2 regions of the Pseudomonas sp. nanlin1 genome follow, and region 2 is predicted to be linked to the other one. Evidence: riboswitches for the same ligand, from Rfam matches in the RefSeq annotation. Region 2 holds a riboswitch; the other holds the start of a gene.

Region 1 (15,760 bases), 1.1 Mb from region 2:
CAGCTGTGTTCGACTTGCAGCAGCGCCACCAGGGCACTGAACTTGAGCAATAGCAATAAGCCCAGGGTGACGACAGCGATGGGCCCACTGCGCGGGTCTTGCATGATTTCCAGGGTACGCTGGCGGTCGCCAAAACCGCCGAGCCAGGCGTCTGCGCTATCGGCCAGGCCGTCCAGGTGCAAGCCACCGCTGAGCAGCACCCAGGCGCTGAGCAGCAAAGCCGCATGCAACAACAACGGAGCCCCGACCAACAACGCATCCAGCCCGCACAACAGCGCGCCGAACAGCAAGCCCACCAGCGGGTAATACAGCAATGAGCGGCCCATGGCCGAGGCCGCTGGCATGCCTGGCAGGCTGACCGGCAGGCTGCTGAGGAACTGCAAGGCGATCCAGAACGGCAGCATGTTCACAGACGCTCGCGCAGCACGCCATGAGCGTCGACGTCTAAGTGCAGGACTTCGCCGTAAGCGACCGTGACCTGTAATAGGTCATTACGCGGCAAACCCCGTGCCCTGGCCAGTAGTAGGCGCATTACCCCGGCGTGGCTGACCAGCAGCACGCGTTCCCCCTCATGGCGGGCGCGCAGGCGTTCCAAGGCTGCCAGGATGCGCTCGCTGAAGGCCAGTACCGGCTCCCCTTGCGGCGGCGTGAAACCATAAGGGTCGGCCCAAAACTGGCCCAAGCCTTTTGCGTCGGTAAGCATGAGGTCTGCAGGGGAACGGCCCTCCCAGGCGCCGAAGTGAAGCTCTTGCAGGTCGGGCTCCAGGACCAACGGCAGGCCCCGCTCGGCAGCCAATGCTTCGGCGAAGCGGGCGCAACGTTGCAGCGGTGAGCTGACTACGCCTGTCCACGGGCCACGGCCCACCACGGCCGCACTCATCTGCGCCCAGCCCGATTGGGTCAGGGGGTCGTCGAGGCTACCGCGCAGCACGCTGCCGCGCTCTGTTTCGCCATGGCGCAGCAAATCCAGGTGCAAGGTCATGCGGGGCGATCCGCCACGGCGGCTTCGGCGAAGGTCGCCATCTGCCCGTGCAGGTCACAGGCCAGCCGCAGCAGTGGCACCGCGAGCGCCGCGCCGCTGCCTTCACCCAGGCGCAGGCCCAGGTCCAACAATGGCTGCGCCTGCAAGGCGGCCAGCACGGGGCGATGGCCCGGCTCGGCGCCGCCATGGGCGAACAATAGCCAGTCGCGCACCGCTGGGTTGAGTCGCACCGCCAGCAATGCCGCAACCGTGCAGATAAAGCCGTCGACCAGCGCCGCCAGGCCGGCTTGGGCGCAGGCCACATAGGCGCCCGCCAACGCCGCCAACTCGAAACCGCCAAAACAGTACAGCTGTTGCAGAGGGTCATTGGCTAATGCCCCATGCCGTTGCAACGCGCGCTCGATCACCTGCACCTTGTGGCTGACCCCGGTCGCGTCCAGGCCCGTGCCTGGCCCGGCCATGGTCTTGGCTGGACAGGCCAGCAAGGCGCAGGCCAGCGCCGCGGCCGAGGTGGTGTTGCCTATGCCCATCTCGCCGCCGATGTACAGCTGCGAACCCGCCGCCAGTGCCCGCTGCACGCTGTCGCGGCCAGCTTGCAACGCGAGCGCGCCCTGGGCCGTCGTCATGGCGGGAACCTCGGCGAAATTGCGCGTACCGGGCCCGATATGCAGGTGGCGCACCCCTGGTAAGTCTTCCAGCAATGTAGCCGTGCCGAGGTCGATCACTTCAAGTTGGGCGCTCAAGCGCCGCGCCAGGACGCTGATGGCCGCGCCGCCGTTGACGAAGTTATGCAGCATCTGCCCGGTCACCGCCTGGGGAAAAGGCGAGACCCCTTCGGCAACGATGCCATGGTCGCCAGCGAAAATCGCGATCCACACGTGCTCGACGCTGGGTTTTAGTTGGCCCTGCAAGCCGGCCAAGTGCACGGCGAGCTGCTCTAGCTGGCCCAGCGCGCCGGCGGGCTTGGTCAGTTGCTGCTGGCGCAGCAACGCTTGTTCATGGGTCTGCCGGTCCACCGGCCGACACGCTTGTAACCACCAGGCTGGGCTCATAGCGCAGGTCCTTTGAGGGTAAGGGGTAAGCCTGCGACCGTCAGCACGACCCGCTGGCAACGCTCGGCGAGGGCCTGGTGCAATAGCCCGGCTTCATCGACATAACGGCGGGTCAACTCACCGAGGGGCACGACCCCCAGGCCGGTTTCGTTACTTACCAGAATGATTTCGCCCGGCAACTGCCCAATGTTGTCGAGCAGCTCATCGCGCTCCTGCGCCAAACGCAGGGGGTCGTCGAGCAGGAGCAGGTTGGTCAACCATAGGGTTAGGCAGTCCACCAGCAGGCAGGTAGTCGGGGCGGCGTGTTCACGCAACACTTGGGCAAGTGCCAGGGGCTCTTCGCGTAAGCCCCAGTGTGCCGGCCGACGCGCGCGGTGCAGTTGCACGCGCTGGTTCAACTCAGCGTCGATGGGCTCGCTGGTGGCGATGTAGGTCACGGCCAGGCCGCTGTCGCTAGCCAAGCGCTCAGCCAGGCGGCTCTTGCCCGATCGGGCGCCACCCAGAATCAGTTGCAGCATGTTCTATGCCCCTGCGCCGGCTGGCCACATAGCTGCAGCAGGCGTGTCGTGTCCAAGTGCCGTTCCACCAAGTCAGCCAGGCGCTCGATGTCAAACTCGCGCAACGCGTGGTAGTCGACGGCCTGCACGTCGGTCAGTCCGGCCCAGCGCAGCAGCGCTGAGCTGGACTGGGGCGACTCGAACAAACCATGCAGATAGGTGCAAAAAATTTGCCCATCGGCACTGATTGCGCCATCCCAACGACCGTCAGCCAAGCGCACCGCAGGGTGTGCCAGCGCCGCACCCCGGGTGACCCCGGCATGGATCTCGTAACCGCTCACCGGGGCGTCTTCCAGGCTCAACTGACCGGTCACGTTGCGCAGCTGTTTGTCCGCTTCCAGTTCAGTGACAAAGCTCAACAAGCCCAGGCCCGGGCTGGAGCCGGCCGGCCCTTCCAAGCCCAGAGGGTCGTCAACCCGCTCGCCGAGCATTTGCAGGCCGCCGCAAATGCCCACCAGCTTGCCGCCGTAGCGCAGATGGCGGCTGATGGCCTGCTCCCAGCCGGCTTTGCGCAAATAGGCCAGGTCGCTGCGCACGCTCTTGGAGCCCGGCAGGATAATCAGGTCGGCGTCCGGGACCGGCTCGCCCGGCCCAATGAACTGTAGGTCCACCTGCGGATGCAAACGCAGCGGGTCAAAATCGGTATGGTTACTGATACGCGGCAACACCGGCACGATCACTTTGAGCACCCGCTCGGCCTTGGCCGCCTGCCGCCGATCCAGACCGTCTTCGGCCTCCAAATGCAGGTCGGTAACGTAGGGCAACACCCCAATCACCGGCTTGCCGGTGCGCGCCTCCAGCCAATCGAGGCCCGGTTGCAACAAGGCGATGTCGCCGCGAAAGCGGTTGATCACAAAACCTTGGACCCGCGCCTGTTCACTGGGCGAAAGCAATTCCAGGGTGCCGACCAAGTGAGCGAACACCCCGCCACGGTTGATATCGGCGATCAACAGCACTGGGCAGTCAACTGCTTCGGCAAAGCCCATGTTGGCGATATCCCCAGCACGCAAGTTGATCTCAGCCGGCGACCCCGCCCCCTCGACCATGACCACAGGGTAAGCGGCGGTCAGCCGCTGGTGGGAGGCCAGTACGGCTTGCATGGCAATGGCCTTGTAGTCGTGGTACGCCACGGCGTTCATGCTAGTCACCGCCCGGCCGTGGATGATCACCTGGGCCCCGGTGTCACTGTTGGGCTTGAGCAACACCGGGTTCATGTCGGTGTGGGGGGCCAGCCCGCACGCCTGCGCCTGCACGGCCTGGGCCCGGCCGATTTCGCCGCCGTCGGCGGTGACCGCACTGTTGAGTGCCATGTTCTGTGGCTTGAAGGGCACCACGGCTACACCCTGGCGTATCAGCCAGCGGCACAGCGCAGTCACCAGGGTACTTTTGCCGGCATCGGAGGTGGTGCCTTGCACCATCAGCGTGGTCATGGGAACTCCTTGTGAAACTCGGCCAAGGCCGCTTCCAGGCGCACCCAGTCGGCCGCGTCGCCGGGTAAGCCAAAGCGCAGGCTCAGGGGGTTATCGAACAAACGCAGGAGAATTCCGCGCCGGGCCATGAAGGCGTGGATCTGCACGGCCCGCTCGTCTAGCCGCCACTGAAACAGCGCACAACCACCGCTGGGTGCCAGGCCATGTTGAGTCAGGGTATGCACCAAGCGTTCGGCTGCCTGCTGGCAGCGTTGGATTTGCCGCCCGTGCCCGGCGAAGTCGATCAGGCAGGCCTGGCCGAGAACCCGCGTGGGCCCACTGACAGCCCAGGGCCCGACGTGTTCGGCCAGCAGTTGCAACAGGCGGGGCTCGGCGACGGAAAAGCCCAGGCGAACACCCGCTAGGCCGAAGAACTTACCAAACGAGCGCAGCACGATGAGCCCCGAGCGATCGGCCTGCTGGGCCACGCTGGCGTGCGGTGCGGTGTCCATGAACGCCTCGTCCACCACCAGCCAACCGCCGCGCTCGCGCAGCCGTGCATGCCAGGCCAGCAGGGTCTCTTGACTGAGCAAGCGTCCTGTGGGGTTGTTCGGGTTGACCACTACCAGCACATCGAGGCTGGGGATAAAGTAATCCACTTCCTCCTCACTGACCTCGCGCACCCGGTGCCCGGCGCGACGCCAGGCCTCAGCATGTTCGGCGTAGCAAGGTGACAGTACCCCGACCCTGCCGCTGCGTCGCAGGCGCGGCAGTGCCTGGATAGCCGCTTGCGAGCCGGGCACCGGGAGCACCTGCGGCACACCGTAATAAGCACACGCGGCCGCCTCGAGGCCGTCATCGGTTTCCGGCAAACGCGCCCAGGCACGCTCGGGAATCGGTGGAATGGGCCAGGCCCAGGGTGATAGGCCGCTAGACAGGTCGAGCCAATCGGCCACCTCGATGCCGTAATCCCGCGCCGCTTTGGCCAGGCGGCCACCGTGTTCAAGCATAGAGTTCGGCTCCCAGGCACAGCACCAATAACCATAGCCAGACCCCACGCTGCACCAGGCGCCAACCGCGCTCGATGGCAGTGGCGTCGGCGGCAGGGCCGGCACCGAGCACTGGGCGTTGGTGCAACTCACCGTGATAGACCGCTGCGCCGCCGAGCTCAACCCCCAAAGCACCCGCTCCAGCCGCCATTACCGGCCCGGCATTGGGGCTGTCCCACTGCGGTGCCTGGCGCCGCCAGCAGGTCAAGGCCAAACGGGTTTTGCCCAATAGCGCGTAAGTCAGCGCCACCAGGCGCGCGGGAATATAGTTGAGCAGATCATCGATACGCGCCGCGGCCCAACCGAAGCGCTCGAAACGCTCGTTGCGGTAACCCCACATCGCGTCAAGGGTATTGCTCAGGCGGTACAACACCACCCCTGGCGCGCCGGCCACGGCAAACCAGAACAACGCAGCGAACACCGCGTCGCTGCCGTTTTCCAGCACTGATTCAGTGGCGGCGCGGGCCACGGCCGGGGCATCCAGCTCGGCCGTTTCGCGGCTGACCAGATAGCCCACGCGCTGCCGTGCCTTGGGCAAATCATCGGCGCGCAGCGCCTGCGCCACCGGCAGCACGTGCTCGCCCAGGCTGCGCAGGCCAAGGGCGCAGTACAGCGCCAGCACTTGCACCAGCACGCCCACGTAGGGCAACTGGGCCAGCAGCGCCGCCGCACAGGTCAGCGGTACCACCGCCAGCACCCAAGCGCTGACCCCATGGCTACGCCAACCGCGCCCGGCGATGTTCAAGCGCTGTTCCAGGCGGTTGGCCAGGCGGCCGAAGGCGACCAATGGGTGGGCCCGGCGCGGCTCGCCCAGCAAGGCATCCAGCGCAACCCCGGCCACACTTAGCAAGGCGATGCTCATGGACGTTGCCCCCAGTGGTTTTCATAGAGCATTTCGGCCAGGGGTTGTGGTTCGGCCCAACCTTCCAGGCTGAGCATCGGCGCCGGGTAAAAGGCCTGCACCGGGCCCAGGCAGAGCACCGCCAAAGGCTTGGCCCCGGCCGGCATACCCAGTAGCTCGGCCAGGGCCGCAGGTTCGAACAGCGATACCCAGCCCATGCCCAAGCCTTCGGCGCGTGCAGCTAACCAGAGGTTTTGCAGGGCGCAGGCCAACGAGGCGAGGTCCATCTCAGGTAGGGTCCGGCGGCCGAAGATATGCCGCTCGCGATCATCGCTCAGGGCCGCCACCAGCACTTCGGCACATTGGCCGATGCCTTCGACCTTGAGCTGCATGAATTCGTCGGAACGCTGGCCAAGGGCTTCGGCGGTGCGTACCCGCTCCTCCTCCACCAGCGCCTGAATGCGCCCGCGCAACTCGCGGTCACTGATGCGAATAAAGCGCCACGGCTGCATCAGCCCGACACTGGGGGCCTGATGCGCAGCCTGGAGCAGGCGGGTCAACAGCTCAGGGGCCACCGTGCCACCGGCAAAATGGCGCATGTCGCGGCGCTCACCAATGGCACGGTAAATCGCCGCCCGCTCTAGTGGGCTGTAGGCGTGCTCAGACATCGAGCGCCTCGGGGGCGAACAGGCGTGCAATCGCCGCTGGGTTGGAAGGGAAATAGAAATGCACATAGGAGGCTGTCATGCGCCCGATGCGATAGACCGCCTCGGCGCCACGCCCACCGTTAGGGCTGACCCCACGCGCCAAGGGGGCCAACTCGGTACTGGTCAACGAATGGTGGTAAGTGTGGCCGCGCAGCTCGCCCTCGGGCAATGTCACGACTTGCAACGCCAGCGCCGCCAGGCGTTTTTGCATGACCGCTTCACCCGGCAGCAGGCCGAGCAATTCGGCGCGCTCGCCGGCGACATCGGTTAGGGCATCGAGCAAATACAGCATGCCGCCACATTCTGCCAACAGCGGCTTGTCCGCTTGTTGATGGGCCACAATAGCGGCCATCATCGGCGCGTTCGCGGCCAAGGCGTGGTGGTGCAATTCGGGGTAGCCGCCGGGCAGGTAGAGGCTGTCGCACGCCGGGAGGCTTTGGTCGTGAAGGGGCGAGAAAAAACTCAACTGCGCCCCCATGGCCCGTAGCACGTCGAGGCTGGCGTTGTAGATAAAGGCAAACGCTTCGTCGCGGGCCACGGCAATACGCACCCCACTGAGTAACGGTTCGATATGAACCGGTGCGGGCGCCGAGAAGGTGACGGGGGGCGGCAACAACACTTCGCAACTGCTGGCCAACGCAGCTGCGGCGACATCAAGGCGCTCGTCCAAATCATTCAGCTCGCTGGCCTGTACCAAACCCAAGTGGCGGCTGGGCAATTCGATACCGGTGTCACGGGACAGACCGCCGTACCAGCGCAGGCCCTCGGTCAGGCTACCTTCAAGCAGTTGCGCATGCCGCAGGGTGCCGACGCGGTTGGCCATTACCCCGGCGAAGGGCAGGTCTGGCTGGTAACGCGCCAAGCCGAGGGCCAGGGCACCAAAGGTCTGCGCCATGGCGGTGCCATCGATCACGGCCAGCACGGGCACGCCGAAATGACGGGCCAAGTCGGCGCTGGACGGAATGCCGTCGAACAGCCCCATGACTCCCTCGATCAAGATCAAGTCGGCTTCGCCCGCCGCCTCCCATAGCAGCCGGCGGCTGTCTTCAGCGCCGACCATCCACATGTCCAGCTGATACACCGGCGCACCGCTGGCGCGCTCGAGGATCATGGGGTCGAGAAAGTCCGGGCCGCATTTAAACACCCGCACTCGCCGGCCTTGGTTGCGGTGCAGGCGAGCCAGGGCGGCGGTGACGGTGGTCTTGCCCTGGCCCGAGGCTGGCGCGGCGATCAATACCGCCGGGCACTGGCGCGCATCCGTCACAGTTCGATGCCTTTTTGGGCGCGGATACCGGCCTGGAAAGCGTGCTTGATCACGCCCATTTCGGTCACCGTGTCGGCCAGCTCGATCAGCTCGGGCTTGGCCCCACGGCCCGTCACCACGACGTGCTGCATGGGCGGGCGGGCTTGCAGATCGGTGAGCACCTGGTCCAGGTCGAGGTAGCCATGTTTGAGGGCGATGTTCAGTTCGTCGAGCACCACCAGGCCAATGGCCGGGTCGCTCAGCAGTTCACGGGACACCGCCCAGGCCGCTTGCGCCGCTGCGATATCGCGCTGCCGGTCCTGGGTCTCCCAGGTAAAGCCCTCGCCCATGACGTGGTAGCGCACCTGCTCGGGGAAGCGCCGAAAAAATAGCTCTTCGCCCGTACTATGGCGGCCCTTGATGAACTGCACCACACCGCAGCGCATGTCATGCCCCATGGCCCGGGCGAGCATGCCAAATGCGGAGCTGCTTTTGCCCTTGCCGTTGCCGGACAACACTAGCAACAAGCCGCATTCATTGGGGGAGTTGGCAATGCGCTCGTCGATCACGGCTTTTTTGCGCAGCATGCGCGCCAGATGGCGTTCGTCGCGCTCGGGGGTGTCGGTCATCGCAAGTCTCCGCTAGGGCTGCGCGCAGGCTGCATCGACGCGCCAGGCGGGGGCCCGAAGGCGCCGACTGGCAACCGCCAATGCCGCTCTCCCCGCGCGACAGAATCAATTGAACACGACGCGCTGGCGCACCGCGATAAAAGTCTTCAGGCCGGTCTCCGGGCTCATGAGCAGCCGCAACCGTGCGGCTTGGCCACGCGCCTTCCCGTACCGATTCAGTACAGTGGCGCCGTGCGTGGCGTTGACTCATTTACCGTTGCGGGGGCAGCGCCGGAATCGCGAGCTGGGGCTCGCTCACCGGCTTCCCTGTTTCACTCGCGCGGCCCTTGGCTGGCGAGCACCTGAATACGTCGCGCAGGTTAGAGGGTTGGGGTAGGAGCGTCAATGCAAGCCGGTGTGGCAAAGCGTGTTGAACCTCCGTCGCCACAGCGCCCTCTATGCCTTAACGCATGACGATTAACGCTCAGGGAAGCTAATAATGAACAAGACTCGCCTTACACTGCTTATCCTCGCCACCGCAGGGCTCGCCGCCTGCGGCGAGAGCTCGACGTTGCAAGTCAGTGACGGCACTGGGCCTTCGCCCAAATTGCCTGAGCCCAATAAAACCCTGATCCCCACGGTGAACATCGCCGACGCGGTGGGTTGGCCCGCAGGCACTAAGCCCACCGCTGCGCCAGGCACGCAAGTGGCCGCCTTCGCCGAGGGCTTGGACCACCCGCGCTGGATGTACGTACTGCCCAACGGTGACGTACTGGTGGCCGAAACCAATGCGCCGCCCAAGCCCGATGACAGCAGCGGCGTGCGCGGCTGGGTGATGGAAAAGGTCATGGCCAAAGCCGGTGCAGGCGTGCCTAGCCCCAACCGCATCACCTTGCTGCGCGACAAAGACGGCGACGGCGTGGCGGAAACCCGCACCGTGTTCCTGGAAAAGCTGAATTCACCGTTCGGCATGGCGTTGGTGGGCAATGACTTCTATGTCGCCGACACCGATCGCCTGCTGCGCTTTCGCTACGAAGACGGCGCAACGTCAATCACCACGCCAGGCGCCAAGGTCACCGACCTCCCCGGTGGCACCTTGAACCACCACTGGACTAAGAACGTCATTGCCAGCCCAGACGGCAAGAAGCTGTATGTCACCACCGGCTCCAACAGCAATGTCGGCGAAAACGGCATGGCCGCCGAAGAAGGTCGCGCCGCGATCTGGGAAGTCGACGCCGCCACTGGCCAGCACCGTATTTTCGCGTCCGGTATCCGCAACCCCAATGGCCTAGCCTGGGAGCCCCAGAGCGGCAAACTGTGGACCGCGGTGAATGAACGCGACGAAATCGGCAGCGACCTGGTACCCGACTACATCACTTCAGTGAAAGACGGTGGCTTCTACGGCTGGCCCTACAGTTACTACGGGCAGAATGTCGACAAGCGCGTAGAGCCGCAAAACCCAGACCTAGTGGCCAAGGCTATTGCGCCAGACTACGCGGTAGGGCCACACACCGCCTCGCTAGGCTTGATGTTCGCCGAGCCCAACGCGCTGCCCGCGCCGTTCACCAATGGCGCAATCATCGGCCAGCACGGCTCGTGGAATCGTAAGCCCCACAGCGGCTATAAGGTGATTTTCGTCCCGTTCAGCAATGGCATGCCTAGCGGCCAGCCGGTCGATCTATTGACCGGTTTCTTGAACAAGGATGAGGAGGCGATGGGACGTCCGGTGGGTGTGGTCAGTGACCACAAAGGCGCGGTCCTGGTTGCGGACGATGTAGGTAACAAGATTTGGCGCGTAACGGCCGCCAAGTAAAGCGAATCGATCGGGGGCCCGCGCTGAGCAGCCCCCGAACGCTGACCCGTATCACATGAAAAAAAGACGTCAGGGATTACGCGCTAAATTCCCTGCATCCAACACGCGCTTGGCATTGAGGTAGGCTTTCTGCCAATAAGGCTTGGCCAGGTAATCCAAGCGTACCGTCCCGCCCGTGGCCGGCGCATGGACGAAACGCCCCTCCCCCACATAAATACCCGCGTGGCTCACCTGAGAGCCGCCGCCGGTGGCGAAGAACACTAAGTCCCCTGATTGCAGAGCGTTTTTGTCCACATTGGGGCTGCGCATGCTGATCAACTCTCGGGTCGAGCGCGGCAATTGCACACCCGCTGCGTCACGGTAGACGAAGCCAATCAGGCCGCTGCAGTCGAACCCTGAGTCGGGCGTATTACCACCCCAGCGGTAGGGCGTGCCCACTAAACCTAACGCACGAAACAGCACGTCATCGGTTTGCGGCGAGAACCCGGGGGTCGTATTGATCACAACGGGGCGGATGAGCTTGGGAGCAGGCGCCGGAGCCGGCGCGCTGGCGCAACCGCCCAATAGGGCGGCGCTAAACAGTGCAGCAATACGTAACGGTGTCGACATAGACTGCACCCACCTGGTTAAGGCCAGGCACCTACTTGCTGGAAATGACCGTGGTCGGCGCCATGGCCAAGGCGCGCTTGGCCTCGATAAAGGTCTTGCTCCAGTAACTGTCATTCAAACTGTCGACGCGAACGCCACCGCTACGACGGCTGCTGGAATGGATGAACTGCGCGTCACCCAGATAAATCGCGGCATGGCTGACCCGGCCGCGGCCTGCGGTGCTGAAGAATAGCAGGTCACCCGGCTTAAGGTTATTGCGCGACACCAGAGGAGCTTTAACGTTGATCATTTCGCGGGTCGAACGCGGCAAGGTCATGCCGGCTTCCTCACGGAACAGATAACCGATAAAGCCGCTACAGTCGAAACCCGAACGCTCGCTGGAACCACCAAAGCGGTAACGGGTGCCGATCAGGGCTTTACCACGTTCCAAAATACTGTCAGCCAAAACCGGCAGGACGTAGGGCTGGCCATTGAACTCATTGAGTTCCTGTTCAGCGGTCATCTGTTCGTCTTCGAATACCAAGGATGCTTTCGAAGGGGACTGATGGGGCTGAATCACAACTGGATTCGAGACCTGCTGCTGGGACACCGGCGATTGCGCGGCGCAACCGACCAACAGGGTCAGGAAAGCGAGTGGCACGAGGGGTGCTAGGCGATTGAGCATGGGCACGACCGTGGAGAAAAGGTTTGAGTGGTGGCAACCTTGCCTTAAATTGCCATCATTTGCAAATTCAATCGAACGAATTGTGACTTATTGGTTCTGATCGCACATCTAACGCGCCCGGATAAATCAGGGCGCATTACAACAAACTAAAAAATCATCTATCTGATTGATTTATCTAGTAAAAAAATCAGCTATAGCGGTATTCGCGATGAGTCGTTGGAACCTGGCGCCACTGCAGTGACTGACGTCCAGGAGCCGCTGGGTGCTGGCCTCGGACGCCGATAGAACTGCTGAATCGCAACCCGCTGTCTGTGGCGCCAAACACCCCAGATACAGCGCGCTGACCCAGCAATACCGGGCTAGCGGGAAAGGAGAATGCAATACTTCGGCCAGCTTTTCCATAGGAAAAGCTCATCATTGACAATAAAACGGCGTCAATTCTCTGAAAAAGTTCTGCAGAGGCTCTATTTGCTGGGTTACAGCCCTAGGCCGTTCGTCGAGTTCTGCCTCAACAGGGCCTGAGTAAGCCTGGGTCAGGGGTGCTTAAAAGCTGGATTGCGAACGTTCTGGGTGCACAGGTGCACCCATTCGGCCCAACTACCAGCCGAGGGTTTCTTTCAGGAAGGGGATGGTCAACTTGCGTTGCGCCTGCAACGAAGCTTGGTCGAGGCGCTCGAGCAACTCGAAGAGCGCGCTCATGCTGCGGGTACCGCGGGTGAGGATAAAGTGCCCTACTTCGTCAGTTAGGTGCAGGCCGCGGCGCGAAGCGCGTAGCTGCAAAGCGCGCAACTTGTCTTCGTCAGACAACGCACGCATTTGAAAAATCAGGGCCAGGGTGAGCCGCGACTTGAGGTCCGCCAGTTTCACAGGCAACTCTCGCGGTGAGTGAGAGGCGGCGATCAATAAGCGCCTGCCGCTATCGCGCAGGCGATTGAACAAGTGGAACAGGGCTTCTTCCCAGTCCGCCCGGCCTGCGACCACTTGCAGATCGTCCAGGCAGACCAGCTCGTATTGCTCAAGGTCATCCAGCAAGCCGACACCACGCTCCATGAGCTCAGCCATGGGCAAGTACACCGCACGCTCGCCCAACTGCTCGAAGCGCAGGCAAGCCGCCTGCAGCAAGTGGGTGCGCCCTACCCCTTGCTTGCCCCATAGGTAAATAAGGCTTTCAGTCCAGCCGGCGTCGGCTTCGCAAAGCCGCTCGACGTAGCCGAGGGCGGCGGCGTTGGCGCCGGGATAATAATTGACAAAGGTGGCGTCATCACGCAAACGCACACCTAAGGGCAGCTGAATCGGTTTCATGCTGGCTGGGCGGTCCATGGAACCGCAGGGGCCTCTGGGTGAAGTGCGCAAAGTCTATACCTGCCACGCCAGGCGCACAATGCGCGGGACTGGAGGGCAAATCAACAGCTTGCAGCGGCCAACCTTTTGCGCAGTTAAAACCGGCTATAGCTCGGGGTCGCCTTTACCGCTGTAAATCTCTGAGTCTTTATACAAGTCTTGCATGTGCCGCACCAACACCATGATTACCGCTGCCAATGGCAGTGCCAGCAGTACCCCGGTGAAGCCGAACAGCTCGCCACCAGCCAGAATGGCAAAAATCACCGCCACCGGATGCAGGCCGATGCGGTCACCGACCAGCAGCGGGGTAAGGACCATGCCTTCCAACGCCTGCCCAATCATGAACACCCCAGCGATCAGAATAAGGTGCATGGGGTCGAGGCCGAACTGGAATAAACCTGCAACCAGCGCGGCACCGATGCCGATGATGAACCCCATATAAGGCACGATCGCTGCCAGGCCCGCCATTACCCCGATCAGTAGGCCAAGCTCCAGCCCCACCAGCATCAAGCCCGCCGCATAGATCACGCCAAGCGCCAGCATCACCAACAGTTGGCCGCGAACGAATGCACCTAACACCTCATGGCACTCACCGGCCAACTTGACGATCTGCTCCTCACGTTGGCGTGGTAGCAGGCTGCGTATCTTCGCCATCATCAGGTCCCAATCCCGCAGCAGATAGAAACCCACGACAGGGATCAGCACCAGATTCGCCAACCAGCCAATCAGCGCCAAGCCCGAAGCTGTTGCCTGGGTCAGCACCATACCGACGATATCGGTGGTTTGCCCCATGTGTTCGGACACCGCTGCTTTGATCTTGTCGAACTTCCAAAAACCTTCGGCCAGGCCCAAGTGCGACTGCACCCATGGCAGCGCCGAGTGTTGTAACCAATCGAGCATCTGCGGTGCCAACTCGTACAGGCGCACAAGCTGTTTAGCCAGCATGGGGATCAACACTAGCAGCATCAGCATGAGGATCAGGGTGAAGATTGCAAACACCAGAACCACGGCGAGCGTGCGTGACAGTTTTAGCTTTTCCAGGCGATCCACCAGCGGATCCGCCAGATACGCCAGCATGACGCCGATCAGAAACGGCGAAAGGATCGGATGCAGCCAATAAACGAAGGCGGCCAGTAACAACACCGCGCTTAGCCAAAACCAACGACGCATATCAGTCATCAAGCGCATCCACTTCAATCATTCGTAAGGTTACTTATGTGCGGGCGGTCGGCCGGATGCGCTCGATGGCGCAACCGGCCGACCCTCTCACCAGGCGAAACGCAGATCGACTGCGGCTTGCGCGGGCGCCTCGGGCGCGGTGGGCGTACCAGGCGTCGCTACGGGGGCAGTGGCCGGGGCCACAGGGGCAGGCGGTAACTCGCGTAACTTGCCCAGGGCCAATTGGGCCCGTAGCTGCTCGGCATTGCCGGTCACGCGATAGATAATTTTGTCCCCATCGACCTGGCTCAGGCGCGGGCCATAGGGTTCAAGCAGGCGGCCCAGTTGCGCATAACGGTCGAGGTCCATGCCCTCGACCTGCAGTGATAATTCAGCACTGGCCCCTGGCTTGACCAGAAAGCGGGAGGCTAGCCGCTGGCTGACCGCCAACATCACGGCATCGGCCAAGGCCGCCTGGTCGATACCTTCGGCGGTGCCTTGCTCGCGTTTGTCGCCAAGCCACAAGCGCCATTTACCCTGCCACTTACCGCCGTCTTCACGGGCATGCACCGCCAGGAGCGCATCGGCGCCATAGCGCTCGGAGGCCTCGCGTAACGGGCCAGCATCGGTGCCTTCAAGGTTTTTCGCGGTGCCGACGATCTGCTCCTGCAGGTCGGCCAATGGCAAGCGCAGTGGCAAGCCACGGTGCTGGGCGGCGCGACGCAGGGGTTCAGCGCTGCTTTGGCCATCCCCCACCAGGCTGGCCCCTTCGACGGCCTCATTCAGCCACCAGGCCAGAATCGACGGCCGATTACTGCCCCAAGTCGCCAGACCCGCCTGGCGCAGCGCGTTGTCGGTACTGCGGGGGTCGAACTCCACCTGCAGCGACTCCGGCGGGCCGGCCTCGTAGCCATACTGGCTGATGATCTGCTGCGGGTCTTTACGAATCGCCGCCAGGCCCCCGCTGTCGACTGCTTTGGGATCGCCAGTAAGGCGCGTCACCAGGGTGCGCAGGGCCTGCTGGGTGGCCTGGGTACGCTCCTCGGCGCTCTGCCCGGCGACCGGCTCGCGCACCTGATACAGGTTGGCAACGGTTTCGGCATGGCTGGCCAGGCTGAACGAAGCGAGGCAGGCGAAGAACAGGTATTTATACAGACGCATGGAGAATTCCCGAAGGCAGTAGGCGGACCGAGCTTACGACAGCGTACATCGACAAAAGCTCAAACAGCCAATCTACTTCAAAACTGGCCGTTACCGTGACGCCGAAGTGGCGGTGCCAGGCACATCCATATTGATATTGCGCCATGCCGCCTCGGCGAAGCTATAGACCGAGAAAGCGATAAGGCCCAAGGCAACCACGCCCATCAATAGCCCGCCCATGGGTAATCGCTCCAGGCCATTGAGCGCATCCTTTATACCGGGGGGGTGCATGGCTTGATAACTGGAGCCGCTGACCACCAACAGCACGGCGATTTCAATGAACGCCACGCCCCGGGCAATCAAACCAAACTGCGATACAGGCCGCACATAATGCATCACTTCGGCGTCGGCCTCGAAGTACTGTTCAAAGCTGGCTTTCCAGCCTTTGATGATGTGGGTAACCCCCACGCCCAACGGCACCAGGGCCGCCAGGTACACCAGCAAGTTGGAGTGGTCCCAGGCCAGAACGCTGGCCAGCAGATCCTGGGCCTGCCCGCCCCCACCGCCACCGGACTGCTGCAAGCCGG
Region 2 (15,760 bases):
CCCCGATTGCCGCATTGTCTGCCAGGGCAGCGACCCGGCCCAGACCCGGGTATGGACCCTGGAACAACTGCTGCCGGGCGCATTCAACGCCTTCTGAATGAATTAAGCCTATCTGGAGTTACCTACGCATGATCAGTCTTGTGGGAATCGCGGTGCTTATTCTGGTCGCGCTGGCGCTGTCGCGGCACCGGCGTGCAATCAAGTGGCGCACCGTCGGCGGGGCCTTTGCGATCCAGGTGTTGATCGGCGCCTTTGCCCTCTACGTGCCTTGGGGCCAGGCCACCTTGCAAGCGCTGGCCAACGGCGTTTCGTCGTTACAGGGCTATGCCAACAAGGGCATCGAATTTCTCTTCGGTGGCCTCGGGTCGGCGCAGATGTTCGAAGTCTTCGGCGACGGCGGGTTCGTGTTCGCGATCAAAGTACTGCCTGTGATCGTGTTCTTCGGCAGCTTTATCTCGGTGATGTACTACATCGGCGTGATGGGTTGGATCATCCGCATCATTGGCGGCACCCTGCGCTTGTTGCTGGGCACCAGCCGGGTGGAGTCCATGGTGGTGACGTCGGCGATTTTTGTCGGGCAGTCCGAGGTGCCATTGGTGGTGCGGCCCTTCATTGCCTCGCTGACCCGCTCAGAGCTGTTTGCGGTGATGGTGGGCGGCTTCGCTGCGGTGGCAGGTTCGGTGTTGCTCGGCTATGCCGGCTTGGGCGTCGAGCTCAAATACCTGATCGCCGCTTGCTTCATGGCGGCGCCAGGTGCGTTGCTAATGGCCAAGCTTATGGAGCCGGAAACCGAGGCAGTGCGCGAGGCCAGTAGCCTGCAAGTGCTCGATGACCACGAGCGGCGCCCGGCCAACCTGATCGATGCGGCCGCCGAAGGGGCCCAGGCGGGCCTGCGCCTGGCCGTGGCGGTGGGGACCATGTTGCTGGCGTTTATTGCCTTGATCGCCTTGCTCAATGGCCTGTTAGGGTGGTTGGGCGGCTGGGTGGGGTATCCTCAGTTGACCCTGCAACTGATCCTCGGTTACCTGTTGGCCCCAGTGGCCTGGTTGATCGGCGTGCCCTGGAGCGAGGCGGTATTGGCCGGCGGTTTTATCGGGCAGAAACTGGTGTTGAACGAGTTCGTGGCCTACGCCGATCTGGGCCATTACCTGACGGCCGCCAAGGCCGCGCAAGCCGGCGTTCCCTTGTTGTCCCAGCACACCCAAGTGATCGTCACGTTTGCGCTGTGCGGCTTTGCCAATCTGTCGTCGATCGCCATTCAATTAGCCGGCCTTAGCGGCATTGCCCCGCAGCGTCGCCATGAACTGGCAAAGCTGGGGCTGCGCGCTATGATCGGGGGGACCTTGTCGAATTTGATGAGCGCTGCCATCGTCGGGTTCTTTATTTCGTTGTGAGCACGGCTCAGGAGGCTGCTCGATGTGGCTTGCTCAGGAAGTCATCCGGCGCAAACGCGACGGCCAGGTGTTGAGTGATGAGGATATCCGCAGGTTTGTCAGCGGTATTACCGATTGCACCCTCAGTGAGGGGCAGGTGGCGGCCTTTGCCATGGTCGTGCTGCTCAAGGGCATGGACATTGGTGAGCGCATCGCCTTGACCGCTGCCATGCGCGACTCGGGTGATGTACTGCGCTGGGAGCTGCCAGGGCCGGTGGTGGACAAACATTCCACGGGCGGGGTGGGCGATATGGTCAGCCTGATCCTGGCGCCCTTGCTGGCAGCCTGCGGCTGCTATGTGCCGATGATTTCCGGGCGCGGCCTGGGTCATACGGGCGGCACCCTGGATAAACTCGAGAGCATTCCGGGTTATGACTGCCAACCACCCTCGGCGCGGGTGCAAGCCATTGTGGCGCAGGTCGGCTGCGCCATCATCGGCCAGACCGGTGACCTGGCCCCGGCCGACAAGCGCTTGTATGCCATCCGCGACGTCACCGGAACGGTGGAATCCATCGATTTGATCACTGCGTCCATTCTGGCCAAGAAGCTGGCCGCGGGCCTGCGGGTGTTGGTGATGGACGTGAAGACCGGCAATGGCGCCTTCATGGAAGATCCGGGCCAGGCCATGGCGTTGGCGGACAGCATCGTCGCGGTGGCCAATGGCGCCGACGTGCGCACCTGTGCGCTGGTGTCGGACATGAACCAACCCTTGTCGCGCAGTGCCGGCAATGCCTTGGAAGTGGCCGAGGCCATTGCGCTGCTCAAGGGTGAAGTGCGCAGCGAGCGCCTATGGGCCCTGACCTTGGCGCTTGCCGAGCAGGTGCTGGTCACCGCAGGTCTGGCCAGCTCCGCCGAGCAGGCGCGCGAGCAGCTGTTGCAGGCTTGGCGCAGTGGCGCCGCGCTCGCTCGGTTTGGCCGCATGGTTCACGCACTGGGCGGCCCGGAGCATTTGCTCGACAACCCGCTGGCTTACTTGCCCAGTGCAGCCGTGGCCATGCCGGTGTGGGCGCACGGGCAGGGCTACGTGACTGGCGTTGACACCCGTGCGGTGGGTATGGCCGTGGTGGCACTGGGCGGCGGCCGGCAGCAGCCCAATGATGTCCTCGACCTGTCCGTGGGCTTTAGCGAATTAGCGTTCCCGGGTGAGCCGGTCGGCCCCGAGCGCCCCTTGGGCTGGGTGCACGCCGCTTCAGCGGAGCAGGCCGACATTGGCGCTGCGGCCTTGCGGGCGGCGTATCAGGTCGGCTCTGAGGCGCCAGCGGCAACGGCGCTGATCCACGCTTATGTCGGCTGCGCGGCGCCGGGTTAGAAAAACCAACCTCTAGGCGGCCGATCTGCCATGCTGCATCTGCGCACTGGCGCCGCTGACCTTGAGGAGATACGCAATGGACGACATTCAGCAACTGGGCGATATGTTGCGACACTATGCCGACAGTGAAGCCAACAAGCAGCGCACCTTCGACAGCCACACAGCGCTTTGGAGCGCACACATCAGCGCGCTGTACGATCAAATCGAAAGCTGGCTGGCGCCGGTGCTTGCCCCCGACCTGCTGGAAATCCAGCGCAGCCCGTACGTTGCCAGCAATGCTCAGGTGCCCGCTGAAGGGTCGCCGTTCAAGAGCGAAAAACTCACCCTGTTGCTCACGGCCAAACCGGTGGAATTCGTGCCTGAAGTGATGGGAGCCGGCGGCGCTATCAGCCTGGCCGTGATGGGCCTGACTTCGGCGCGCCACGGCAGCATCTCGCTGGTCTGCCAGCCACCTTCGAGTCTCTGGCAGTGGCGCAAGACCAACGGCCTCAAGGAAGCCGATACGTGCCCATTCGACGCCAACTTTCTTGCGTTGCAATTACAGGGCTTGATTCCGCGCGAACGCGGGTAAACCCTAGGGAACATGCCGAATATCGGACAAACTTTGTAAATTCTAGCTTCAGGATATGATGCTCGTCATGACAGGTCATGGCGGAGTTTCAATGGACCCCCACGCGCTCGCTGAAATCCGCTCCCGATTTGCCACCGCATTACTCGATGGCCATGTCTGGCCGGCTTTCCAGCCGCTGATTCACTTGCGTACCCGGCGTATTTCCGGCTTCGAGGTGCTCGCTCGCTGGAGCGACCCTGCGCGTGGCCCCGTGCCGCCGGTGGACTTTATTCCGGCTCTGGAAGACTGCGAACTCATCGACACCCTGACGCGCTACTTGCTGGTACGCGCCTGCCGTGAAGCGCTGGGCTGGCCGGGGGATTTTTTCCTCGCCTTTAATATCTCGCCTGTGCAGTTGAAACGGCCAGGGTTGACCCAGCTGGTTTGCGAGGCGGTGGCGTCCACGGGGTTCCCCCTGCACCGCCTGCAGGTGGAAGTGACCGAAGGTTCGTTGTTCCAAGACATCGAGGCCGCCAGCCTGATTTTGCGCGAGCTGGCCGGCCGCGGTGTCACAGTGGTGCTGGACGACTTTGGTACGGGCTTCTCCAGCCTCACCCGGTTGCAAGCCTGCCCGTTTCGTGAAATGAAGATTGATGCCAGTTTCATCCGGAGCATGGGCAGCCTGCCAGAGAGTTACAAAATCGTCACGGCCATTATTGGCCTGGGCCATAGCCTGGGCATTCGGGTGGTGGCCGAAGGGGTGGAAACCCTGGAGCAGGAACAGGCCTTGAAAAAGCTGGGGTGTGACCTGGTGCAGGGCTGGCTTTATGCCAAAGCTGTCCCCAGCGACTCGGCGCGGGCGCTACTACGGGCTTTTGGTGGGACCGATAGCACCGGCCAGGTCCTCGACACTTCACCGTTCCAACGCTTGCATCAACTCAATGCGCTGTACATGCACTCGCCGTTGGGTTTGTGTTTCATCGATCGCTTGCTGCGCTGCGTGAGCGCCAATGACGCCTTTGCCCAGCTCCTGGGCCGGCCGGTTGCCGAGCTGGAAGGGCAGGTTGCCGACACCCTATTGGCTGGCCTGGACGCTGGCGCGCTGGTGACCGACATTGTCCGGGTATTGCAGGACGGCGAGCACTGCTTCACTGAACTGACCGTGGGCGAGCAGTGCTTTACCCTGTACGGCCAACAAGTGGTGGACGACGCGGGCGACGTGTTGGGGGTATCCCTGGTGGCGGTGGACATGACCGAGCGGCAACGCGCTATGCATGCCTTGGCCGAAAGCGAAGAGCATTTTCGCCGTACCGTGCTGCTTAACCCCACCATTGGCTGGGCCGCCGACCCCCAGGGGGTCGTCAACTATATGAGCCCGACATTCACCGGGCTTGGCGACGGTACCGCCCAGCAGCGGCTTGAAGTCTGGCGTTCGATGATGCACCCCGACGATCGCGATCGCGTGCGTGACAAGTGGCTGCAGTGGATCCCGTCGGGCGAGCCTTGGAGCGTGGAGTTTCGCATTCGCTGGGCCGACGGTTCCTGGCGCTGGATGCACAGCCGCGCCGAAGCCAGTTTGCATGGCAATGGCACGGTGGAACGCTGGTACGGTGTGATTACCGATGTCACCGACCGTAAATTGCTGGAAATCAAATTGCTGGGCCTGGAAAACCAGTGCGCGGCCTCAAAGTGCAAGCGCCACTGACGCCAGCCAGGCCGGCGCCGACTTACCGAATTCGCCGACCAGCGGCGCTGTAGGCGCTCGAAAAAAACCTCAAGCCCAGACCTTTCAAGCCGCTAAACCCAGCGTGGCAGGAGACCACATTGGCGCCATGGCAGGCTTACTCGTACTCGTTACCCCTGAGTTTGCTGGCATGATCGACACCACCACCTGGAATCTGACCATTCCCCAAGGCACCCCGGCGCTGACCGTCGCAACGGCCAGCCTGCGCTCGTTGCAATCGCCGTACTACGTAAAAACCGACGCCTCCATCGTATTCTGGGCCCCGGTGACCGGGTCCCACTCCGGCACCAGTGACTTTCCCCGCAGTGAGCTGCGCGAGACCGCCGTAGACGGCAAGGCGCGTAACTGGCTCTACAGCAGTGGGGTCAACACGCTGCAGGGCACGCTGGCAGTGAATCAGGTGCCGTCCACCGGCAAGGTGGTGGTCGCGCAGATCCACGCCAAAGATGCGCCGACGCCGTTGGTAAAGCTGCAATATCGGTACGAGAAAGGGGTCGGCAATGTCGACGTCACCTACCGCTACAAGCCTGGTGACGCGAAGAGCCCTATCACCTATACCTTGACCAACGTGCCGCTGGGCAAGACGTTCAGCTATGTGTTGCAGATCAACAAAGTCGGCCAAGTCACCGTGCTGATCAATGGCACCGGCTACCAGACCAAGCTGGACCCCAAATGGGCGGGTTACCTGTTCTACTTCAAAGGGGGTTGCTACACCCTGGACAACGTTGGCTATGCCACTGAAGGCGGTCGAGTGACCTACTACAAACTGGTCGCGACCCACCTGTAGTCGGCCAGGGCAATGCCCCGGCCGTTTCAGCATCAGCCTCGCGGCGCGGCGACGGCGTTGACATAAGTGGCGTACAGGGAATGCCCGCCGGTGATAAACAGGCGGTTGCCTTTAGGCCCGCCGAATTCCAGGTTAGAGACGGTTTCGGGCAAGTGCAGGGTCGCCAGCGGCTTGCCGCTAGAGGAAAACACCCGCACGCTGTTTTGCTCGGCGTTACCGGCCCAACTGCACCAGAGGTTACCGTCGCTGTCGACGCGAAAGCCGTCGATCACGCCGTCGCGTTTGCCATCGATCAATACGCTGCTGCCGCTAAGGGTGCCGTCGGCAGCGACATCGAAAGCGCGCACATGGCACGGTTTGTCGGGGTGGCCGCCGCCAGCCGTGTCGCTGATGTACAGGCGTTTACCATCCGGGGAAAACGCCAGGCCATTGGGCCGGCCAAAATCCCCGGCGGCCACGCTGGCCTTACCGGTGTCGGGGGCGATGCGGTAGACATTGGTGGGCAGCTCGAACGCGGCTTTGTGGCCCTCATAGGGGCCAAGAATGCCGTAGCCGGGGTCTGTAAACCAGATCGCGCCGTCGGCGGCAACCACGACATCGTTCGGGGCGTTCAAGGGCTTGCCGTCAAAGCGGTCGAGCAAGATGGTCAGGCTGCCATCGTGCTCCCGACGCGTTACGCGGCGGGTTTCGTGTTCGCAACTGAGCAGGCGGCCTTCACGGTCACGGGTATGGCCGTTGGCGTTGTTGGATTGGGCGTCGTAAATGCTGATATGGCCGTCGTCAGCGCTCCAGCGCATGACCCGGTTATTAGGGATGTCGCTGAACAACAGGCAGCGCGAGGCGGGCATCCAGACCGGGCCTTCAGTCCAGCGGCCGCCGCTCCACAGGCGTTCGACCATGGCATTGCCGAGCCTGCCTTCGAAAGCAGGGTCGTGGAGCTCCCAGGCTGGGTCTGGCATGACCATGGCGGGCTGGCCATTCCAGTCGCGGTCTAGGCCGAACCGGTCAGCCGCCATGGCGCGACCGGCCAGCAGGCCGGCGGCCGATACGATTGAAGCTCCCACGAAAGTGCGACGGGCGAAGGGCATGGTCGATCCTTTTTTATTAAGATTGGAAACAATCGACTGCGACCTGCACCTGCGGTTCCGCTGCTTCAGCGTTTACCCATCGACCTTCTGCTACCGTTCGGCGCCCGGCTGGGGGTTTTGTCGTGGCTGGATTTACCGGCCCCGGGGTAGTTCGGCGTGGCCTGCTTTTTCGCCTCGGCGAAGGCTGCGGGGTTGAACGGAAAGCTGAAGGCGGGCACGCGCTCCTTGTCCGGCGTGGCTTGCGCCTCGGCGGGGGGCGATGGCGGTGCGGGCTTGGCAGGCATGATGGGCTCCATGGGAAGGGGCAGAGTGGGCGGTCGGGCGGCAAGCATGACCACAGGTGCGGCAGTATACCGCGTGGGTCAGTTGCCAGGCGCCAGTTGAGTAAGGTATTTACCCTGGCATATCATGTTGCTACCTGGGCCGGTCAGCGCGCTTATTGATGCCCACCTCACTCGAGTATCAGACAACCATGCCCCATATATCCTTGACGGCTGCTGAAGTGGCGGCGATCGCCCAGGTTGAGTCCACCTCTAATATCCTGCGTCTGATGACCCGCATGACGTCTTTGCGTTTTGCGGCTATCGCCAAGGTGACCGAAGCTCAATGGATCGCCTGTGCGGTACACGATGAAGTGCATTTCGGCATCGGCGCCGGTGACGAGTTGGCGTTGGAGTCGACCCTGTGCAACGAGGTGCGCCAGCATCATCAGCGCATTGTTTTCGAGCATGCCAGTGCCGACCCCAAGTTCGCTAACCACCCGATCCCCAAGCAGTATGGCATCGAGAGTTACGTGTCGATCCCCATCATCAAGGCCGATGGCGTCTTCTTCGGCACCCTGTGCGCTATGGACCCGCAGCCCATGCGGTTTGCCGACCCACAGTTGTTGGAAACCCTAGGCATCTTCGCTCAGCTGATCGCCACGAATCTGGATATGCAAGAGCGCGTCGCCAATGCCCTGGACGAAGAGGTCGCGGTGGCCATTCAGGGCAAGGCCCGGCAGATCTTTCAGCTTAGCCAGGACGCCAGCGTGCGTGACCTGGCCCTGCAAATCGAGCACCACCTCAGCAGCCGCGATAACCAGGCCATGCGCTCCAAAGCCGAAACCGCTGAGGCGTCCGCCGTGTAGGAGGGGCCTTGGCCCCGATCTTTTGATTTTTAATTGATCCTTCGCCAGAAATTATAAGAGCTCGGGGGCAAGCCCCCTCCTACGGGCAGCGGCATATTTGACACCGCTGACCGTAGGAGGGGCCTTGGCCCCGAGCTTTTAATCTTTGCTATTGTCCTACCCGTAAATTTGTACCAAGGAGTTTCATATGCCTGAAGAAGGCAATCTATTGCAGGCCGCTGTGGTGTTTTTGTTCGCGGCTGTGTTGGCGGTGCCTCTGGCCAAACGCTTGCAACTGGGCGCGGTGCTCGGTTATCTGCTCGCGGGGGTGATCATTGGCCCGGCCGTGCTGGGGTTGATCGGCGACCCGCAAAGCGTGGCGCACTTTTCCGAGTTGGGCGTAGTGCTGTTGTTGTTCATCATCGGCTTGGAGCTCTCGCCACGGCGTTTATGGCTGATGCGCAAAGCGGTGTTCGGCGTCGGCCTGGCTCAGGTGCTCTGTACTGCCCTGGTGCTGGGTTGCATTGCCCGCTTCGGCTTCGCCCAGCCGCTCAATACCTCGGTGGTGCTGGGCTTGGGCCTGGCGCTGTCGTCCACGGCGTTCGGCCTGCAGAGCCTGGCCGAGCGCAAGGAACTGAACCGCCCCCATGGCCGGCTGGCTTTCGCCATTTTGCTGTTTCAGGACATCGCGGCGATCCCGCTGATTGCCCTGGTGCCATTCCTGGCCGGCGGTGCCCACGAAACCAGCATGGCCGAAGACGTGCGCCACGGCTTGCAGGTATTGGCCAGTATCGCAGTGGTGGTGGTCGGCGGTCGCTATCTACTACGGCCGGTGTTTCGCGTCGTAGCCCGCACCGGGTTGCAAGAAGTGTCCACTGCAACCGCCTTGCTGGTGGTCATAGGCACCGCCTGGCTGATGGAACTGGTGGGGGTGTCCATGGCGCTTGGGGCTTTTTTGGCCGGGCTGTTGCTGGCCGACTCCGAGTATCGGCACGAACTGGAAGCGCAAATCGAGCCATTCAAAGGCCTGCTATTGGGCCTGTTCTTCATCAGCGTTGGAATGGGTGCCAACCTGTCGCTGCTGGGCAGCGAACCCTCGGTGGTGCTGGGTTTGACCCTGTTGCTGGTGGCGGTGAAGCTGCCGCTGCTAGCCGCCGTCGGGCGCTGGGGGGGTGGGCTCAGCGGGCAGAGCGCCGTGCGCCTGGGGGTAGTGCTAGCCGCTGGGGGTGAATTCGCCTTTGTGGTGTTCAAGATCGCCCGCGACCATGCGCTGTTCGACCAAGCTTTGTACGACCTATTGGTGCTGTGCATCACCTTATCCATGGCGATCACGCCACTGTTGCTGCTATTGGTCACCCGTTGGCTCAAACCCAAGACGACCCAGCGGGAAGTGCCAGAGGCGTATCGCAATATCGATGCCGAGACGCCGCGGGTGGTGATTGCCGGCATGGGCCGTATGGGCCAGATCGTCGCGCGGATCCTGCGTGCGCAAAACATTCCATTCGTGGCCCTAGACACCTCGGTGGACTCGATCGAGTTTTCTCGCAGCTTCGGCGACGTGCCGGTGTTTTACGGCGATCCCCTGCGCCCCGAGATTCTGCGCGCGGCCAAGGTTGACCAAGCCGAGTACTTCGTCATCGCCACCGATGACCCCGACACCAATATCAAGACCGCTGAGCTGGTGCACAGGCTTTACCCGCATCTGCACATCATTGCCCGTGCGCGCAATCGCCAGCACGTGCACCGGCTGGTGGATGTTGGCGCCCAGGCGGTCCGCGAAACCTACCATTCCAGCCTGGAGATGAGCCGGCAGACCTTACTCGGGCTAGGCCTGAGCCAGGCCCAGGCGGATGCGCGGATCAAACGCTTTAAACATCATGATGAGCAGGTCCTGCAGGCTCAGCACCTGGTTTACGATGACGCCGCCAAGGTGATGCAGACCGCCCAGCAGGCCCGTGCGGAACTGGCGCGGCTGTTCGAGTCAGACCTTGAGGAAGAACAGAAACGCGGCGCCAAGACCCTTAAGCCGTGAACCGGAGTGCCTCTACTGCACCCCTTCGTTTGCGCCCGCCATCGGTAGGCTAAATCTTCTGTAGCAGGCCCAGCAACTGGCTGCGCTCGGCATCATTGAGCGCAGCGGTCGCTTCGCGGTCACTTTCAGCGGCCAGGGCTTTGAGCTGCACTAACAGCGCTTGGCCGGCAGGGCTGAGAAATACGCCATAGGCGCGTTTGTCCTGTTGGCCGCGCACCCGCTCAGCTAACCCGCGGGTTTCCAACTTGTTCAACAAGGGCACCAGTTGCGGCGGTTCGATCGCCAGATGCCGAGCCAGGTCAGCCTGCATCAGGCCCGGCTCATTGTCGATGATGACCATCGCAGTGAACTGCGCGGGGCGCAGGTCGAACTCGGCCAGGCGCGCCACGAGTTGTTGAAATACCTTTAACTGCGCGCGGCGCAGTGCGTAACCCACCAAGGTATCGAGGGTGACTGCGCTGTGGGGGCCGAGGCTGGGTGTGGCGGTTGAGCTCATGGGGCAAGGTCCAGATGATTAAACCAATTAACGATTCTCGCACCCGTGGGTGGCCATGACCAGCGCTCGGAACTGTCGAACCCTGGCTGGGGTCAAGTGATCACCCCGTTTGATAGAAGCTTGAGGAACCACCATGAATATTTTCGAAGCCCTACGTGACAGCCATGAACGCCAGCGCAGCTATGCCGATGCCCTGATCCAGACCCACGGCGACAGCGCCGAGCGGGCCGAAGCGTACAAACGCCTCAAGGAAGAACTGCAAGCCCACGAGACCGCCGAAGAGCGCCACTTCTACATTCCGCTCATGGCCCATGACAACGGCATCGACCCCAGCCGCCACGCCATTTCCGAGCACCACGAAATGGACGAGATGATGGAGACACTCGACGAAACCGAAATGTCCAGCCCGGCCTGGTTAGCAACGGCGAAGAAACTGGCGGAGAAGGTGCACCACCACCTGAAGGAAGAAGAACAGAAGTTCTTCCAGATGGCGGGCAAGCTACTGGACGATAAACAGAAAGAAACCCTGGGCGGCAAATACCTGAAAGAGCATAAGGAGCTGTTGGCTTCCTAGTAGGGGCGATGGCCACTACGCGCGCTCGACCGCCAGGGCGACCCCCTGGCCACCGCCGATGCACAGCGTGGCTAGGCCTTTGCGCGCATCGCGGTGGACCATCTCGTGCAGCAGCGTCACCAATACCCGGCACCCTGACGCCCCAATAGGATGGCCCAAGGCGATGGCGCCGCCATTGACGTTGACCTTGCTGGGGTCCCAGCCGAGCGCTTGACCCACTGCCAGAGCCTGCGCCGCGAAGGCCTCGTTGGCTTCGATCAGGTCCAGTTGGGCGAGCTGCCAACCAGCTTTGTCCAGGCAGCGGCGCGTGGCCGATACCGGGCCGATGCCCATCAGCGCAGGGTCGACCCCGGCACTGGCATAACTGGCGATCCGGGCCAGGACGGGAAGCTGGAGGCTGGCAGCCTTGCTTGCACTCATCAGCAGCACCGCAGCGGCGCCGTCGTTTAACGAAGACGCGTTGCCGGCGGTGACACTGCCGTCTTTTTTGAACGCTGGGCGTAGCGCGGCCAGGGCCTGGGCGGTGGTGCCGGGGCGCGGTTGCTCGTCGGTGTCGAAGCTGAGGGCAGGGCCTTTGCGTTGGCTGACCTGAATCGGCGTGATCTCAGCCTTGAAGCGCCCGGCCTCCACGGCTGCCTGAGCCTTCGCCTGGGAGTCTGCGGCAAAGGCGTCCTGGGCTTCGCGGCTGATGGCGTAGTGTTGCGCCAGATTCTCTGCGGTTACGCCCATGTGGTAGTCGTTGAAGGCATCCCACAAGCCATCGGTGATCATGCTGTCGACAACCTGCCCATGGCCCATGCGCAAGCCCGTGCGGGCTCCTGGCATCAGGTAGGGGGCCAGGCTCATGTTTTCCATGCCGCCGGCGATGATTACTTCAGCGTCGCCACAGCGAATGGCCTGTGCGCCCAGGTGCACAGCCTTGAGGCCGGACCCACAGACTTTGTTCAAAGTCATGGCGGGCACCGCGTGGGGCAGGCCTGCCAGCAATGCCGCTTGGCGCGCCGGGTTCTGCCCAGCGCCAGCAGTCAAGACTTGGCCTAGAATCACTTCATCGACAGCCTCTGGGGCCAGCCCGGTGTGTTCGAGCAGGCGACTGATCACTGCAGCGCCCAGTTCGACCGCAGGCACACTGGCCAGCGCACCCTGGAAACTGCCGACAGCGGTACGGGTGGCGGCGACGATGACGACATCTTGCATGCAGGGATCCCCTTATTGTTGTGCGAGCGACGGTAGCCGCCGCGAGGTAAGGGGTTGATTGTCACGCGCCGAGCCGGTTTTGATAAATGAGTTTTTCAAACCAATCGCTACGAATGAGCAATCAATGGGTCGTCAACCGCCGGTCATGTTCATAAAGCGCACCACCTGTACATCGTCATTCAGTTCGAACTGATGGGACCAGGGTTTGAGCTGCATGGCCGCGATGATCGCCTGTTCGAGTTTTTCCGGGTGGCCGGGGTGGCTGCGTAGAACGCTCTTGAGGTCGGCCGAGTGTTCATTGCCCAGGCACAGCAACAGCCGCCCCTCGACGGTCAGGCGCACCCGATTGCAGGTGGCGCAGAAGTTGTGGCTGTGTGGCGAAATGAAGCCCAGGCGGATGTCGGGCGCTTCGGCCAGCCGCCAGTAGCGGGAAGGCCCCTGGGTCGACTCGGTGGACGGCACCAGCGTATAGCGCTCGGCAATTTTCTCGCGCACTTGCTCGCTGGAGAAAAACGCCTCGGCGCGGCTGTGTTCGCTGATGACTCCCAAGGGCATTTCTTCGATAAACGAAATGTCCAGGCCGCGTTCGATAGCGAAGGTCACCAGGTCGGTGACTTCATGGTCGTTGCGCCCCCGCATCACCACACAGTTGAGCTTGGTGTGAACGAAGCCCGCCGCGTTGGCAGCGTCGATGCCTTCGATGACCTTGCTCAGGTCGCCCGTGCGGGTCAGTTCGCGGAAACGCTGGGGGTCGAGGCTGTCGAGGCTGATGTTGAGGCGCTTGAGCCCGGCGTCGAACAAGGGCTGAGCCAATTTGCCCAGTTGCGAGCCGTTAGTGGTCATGCACAGCTCTTGTAAGCCCGGCAGTGCCGCGATACGCCGGCATAGATCGACGATGCCGGCGCGCACCAGAGGCTCGCCCCCGGTCAGGCGGATCTTGCGCGTGCCCAGGGCGACGAAACTGGCGGCGATTTGTTCGAGTTCTTCCAGGCTGAGGATCTGCTGGCGTGGCAGGAAGGTCATGTCTTCAGCCATGCAGTAGACACAACGAAAATCACAGCGGTCAGTGACCGACATGCGCAGGTAGTCGACTTTGCGTGAAAAACCGTCTTTCAACATCCGCTTAGACATAGGCACCAGGGGGTCGAGGCATTTCTTTATAGAACGGCAGGGTCATAAAGAGGACCTTCCAGGCCCGCGCAGGTTTCACCGAGTGTGGCTGCAAGGCTAACGCGGCGCGGCGACAGGGTCCAATTGCTTGATTGTATCGGCTGATTGAAGCGATTGATGAGGCGCGCTGAAAAAAGCTCAAGGCCTGCAGGGGCCGCAGCAGTTGATCTTTGTGCGCATCTGCCCTAACGTCGGCGCGCTTTCATTTGCACCTGGGGCAGGAAGCCGGTGAGAACCCGGCGCGGTCGCGCCACTGTATACGCGGGTCAACCCGCGTGAGCCAGACCTTGCCCCAGGCCTTCCCGCTTCTTATTGGACGCGTTATCCAAGGAGTTCTCCGTGATATCAGGTTATTTTCGCCCGGCGCTATTGGTTTTGGGCGTGGTGGCTGCGCTGCCAGCGTTCGCCGCCCCGGGCGGTACCCAGTACCCGCTGATACTGAGCAACTGTGGGCAACAGCTGAGCTTTGCCCAAGCGCCCCAGCGCGTGGTCAGCCTGGGCCAGGCCAGCAGCGAAATTCTGCTGTCCCTGGGCCTGGCGCCACGCATGGTCGGTACCGGTGTCTGGTTCGGGCCTCTGCCCGAAGCGTTGCAGGCGGCTAACGCAAAGGTGCCACGCCTGGCGGACAACGCGCCGAGTTTCGAAAAGGTGGCCAAGGCCAATCCAGACCTGGTGACGGCGCAGTACACCTACCACATAGGCCCCAGCGGTGAGGTCGCGACTCCTGAGCAGCTGACGGCGCTGGGTATTGCCTCCTATGTTTCGCCCAGCGACTGCGAGGGCAAAGGCGTGACGACGACGTCCAATGCCGATGGCAGCCGCAGCGCGCCGTTTTCCCTGGCCTTGATCGACCGCGAAATCAACGAGCTGGCGACCATTTTCGATGTGCAGGCGACCGGTGAGCGGTTGCTCACCCAGTTGCACCAGCGCATCGACGATGCGGTGCAGAAGGTCAAACGTGATCAGCCCAAACCCTTGTCGGTGGTGTATTGGTTTTCCAGCACACGCCTGGAAGGCGACCCATGGGTGGCTGGTCGCAACGGGGCACCGGGTTATGTCAGCGAGGTGTTGGGGCTGCGCAACATCATCGAGAGCGACGAGGAATGGCCTGGCGTGAGCTGGGAGAACATTGCCGCGCGCAACCCTGAAGTGATCGTAGTGGCGCGGATGGAGCGCCGCTTGTACCCGGCCGACGACGTCGACAAGAAAATCGCCTTCCTGCGCAATGATCCGGTGACCCGCGAGCTGGACGCCGTACGCAATAATCGCATCGTGGTGGTCGACGCCCAGTCGTTGAACCCGTCCATGGACGTGGTGCGCGCCATCGAGGGGGTCGCCGCAGGCCTGCAAGGCGCGAGCCCGGCCCGGTGATCAGCGGGCTGGCAGGCGAGCGCGGGCTGCGCTGGCGGCTGCTCCTGGCGGCGCTGGCGCTGGCCAGCCTAGGCGTATCGATTGCCCTGGCGGTATCGATCGGCGAAATGCGCATCCCCTTGCCGACCACGGTTAAGGCCATCCTCAATGGCCTGGGGTTGGGGACGTATACGGTGCAACGCATCGAGCAGGGCATCGTCTGGGAATACCGCCTCAGCCGCGCCCTGGTCGCCGCCTGCTGCGGCGCTGGCCTGGCGATTTGTGGGGCGGTGCTGCAAGCGCTGCTGCGCAACGTGCTGGCCGAACCTTACGTGCTGGGGATTTCTGCCGGCGCCTCCACCGGCGCGGTGGTGGTCATGCTATTGGGGATCGGCGGCGGGGTAGTGGGGATTTCCCTGGGCGCGTTCCTGGGCGCTGGCCTGGCGTTCGCCATGATCCTGCTGCTGGCGGCCGGGGTGCGAGGCGGGCCCAGCCAGGTGATCCTTGCGGGTGTCGCGGGCTCGCAGCTATTCAACGCATTGACGGCCTATATCGTTTCTACCTCGGCCAACGCCGAGCAAGCGCGCAGTGTGATGTTCTGGCTGCTGGGCAGCCTGGGTGGGGTGCGTTGGCCAGACGTCTGGCTGGTGGCTGTGGTGGTCGGCTTTGGCTTGCTGGTATGCCTGTACCTGGCACGTACCCTCGACGCTTTCGCCTTTGGTGAAGACGCAGCGGCGAGCCTGGGTGTGTCCGTAGGCCGTGTGCGTTTGCTGTTGTTCGCCGTCACGGCTTTGATTACCGCCACCATTGTCAGCGTGGTCGGTGCTGTCGGCTTTGTCGGGCTGGTGGTGCCGCACATGGCGCGGTTTCTGGTCGGGCCGGGCCACTTACGGCTGTTACTGGCCTCGGTGCTCATCGGGGC

Evidence for each region. Region 2 has a riboswitch for cobalamin ahead of QCL65_RS14345 (ABC transporter substrate-binding protein). Riboswitches for the same ligand answer to the same signal wherever they lie in the genome.
Region 1: linked by a shared signal. The riboswitch ahead of cobO (cob(I)yrinic acid a,c-diamide adenosyltransferase) and the one ahead of QCL65_RS14345 (ABC transporter substrate-binding protein) in region 2 are both predicted to bind cobalamin.

Annotation. Positions count from the first base shown of each region.
Region 1 covers NZ_CP124218.1:4,163,413-4,179,172, forward strand. The annotation lists gene QCL65_RS19155 (adenosylcobinamide-GDP ribazoletransferase) at 1-404, opposite strand, end outside; gene cobC (alpha-ribazole phosphatase family protein) at 407-982, opposite strand; gene cobT (nicotinate-nucleotide--dimethylbenzimidazole phosphoribosyltransferase) at 979-2,034, opposite strand; gene cobU (bifunctional adenosylcobinamide kinase/adenosylcobinamide-phosphate guanylyltransferase) at 2,031-2,552, opposite strand; gene QCL65_RS19175 (cobyric acid synthase) at 2,540-4,021, opposite strand; gene cobD (threonine-phosphate decarboxylase CobD) at 4,018-5,010, opposite strand; gene cbiB (adenosylcobinamide-phosphate synthase CbiB) at 5,003-5,911, opposite strand; gene bluB (5,6-dimethylbenzimidazole synthase) at 5,908-6,558, opposite strand; gene QCL65_RS19195 (cobyrinate a,c-diamide synthase) at 6,551-7,861, opposite strand; gene cobO (cob(I)yrinic acid a,c-diamide adenosyltransferase) at 7,858-8,469, opposite strand; cobalamin riboswitch at 8,601-8,829, opposite strand; gene QCL65_RS19205 (PQQ-dependent sugar dehydrogenase) at 8,948-10,261, shown strand; gene QCL65_RS19210 (C40 family peptidase) at 10,331-10,870, opposite strand; gene QCL65_RS19215 (C40 family peptidase) at 10,902-11,534, opposite strand; gene hda (DnaA regulatory inactivator Hda) at 12,132-12,836, opposite strand; gene QCL65_RS19225 (AI-2E family transporter) at 12,981-14,054, opposite strand; gene QCL65_RS19230 (DUF2066 domain-containing protein) at 14,142-15,194, opposite strand; gene QCL65_RS19235 (DUF1206 domain-containing protein) at 15,285-15,760, opposite strand, start outside.
Region 2 covers NZ_CP124218.1:3,093,855-3,109,614, reverse strand. The annotation lists gene QCL65_RS14415 (cytidine deaminase) at 1-97, shown strand, start outside; gene QCL65_RS14410 (NupC/NupG family nucleoside CNT transporter) at 129-1,394, shown strand; gene deoA (thymidine phosphorylase) at 1,417-2,742, shown strand; gene QCL65_RS14400 (hypothetical protein) at 2,819-3,313, shown strand; gene QCL65_RS14395 (EAL domain-containing protein) at 3,405-4,997, shown strand; gene QCL65_RS14390 (polysaccharide lyase family 7 protein) at 5,125-5,823, shown strand; gene QCL65_RS14385 (SMP-30/gluconolactonase/LRE family protein) at 5,856-6,911, opposite strand; gene QCL65_RS14380 (hypothetical protein) at 6,977-7,195, opposite strand; partial or broken gene QCL65_RS14375 (GAF domain-containing protein) at 7,384-7,842, shown strand; gene QCL65_RS14370 (monovalent cation:proton antiporter-2 (CPA2) family protein) at 8,228-10,051, shown strand; gene QCL65_RS14365 (MarR family winged helix-turn-helix transcriptional regulator) at 10,101-10,547, opposite strand; gene QCL65_RS14360 (hemerythrin domain-containing protein) at 10,681-11,121, shown strand; gene QCL65_RS14355 (acetyl-CoA C-acetyltransferase) at 11,137-12,318, opposite strand; gene moaA (GTP 3',8-cyclase MoaA) at 12,451-13,449, opposite strand; adenosylcobalamin (AdoCbl) riboswitch at 13,685-13,825, shown strand; gene QCL65_RS14345 (ABC transporter substrate-binding protein) at 13,828-14,859, shown strand; gene QCL65_RS14340 (FecCD family ABC transporter permease) at 14,898-15,760, shown strand, end outside.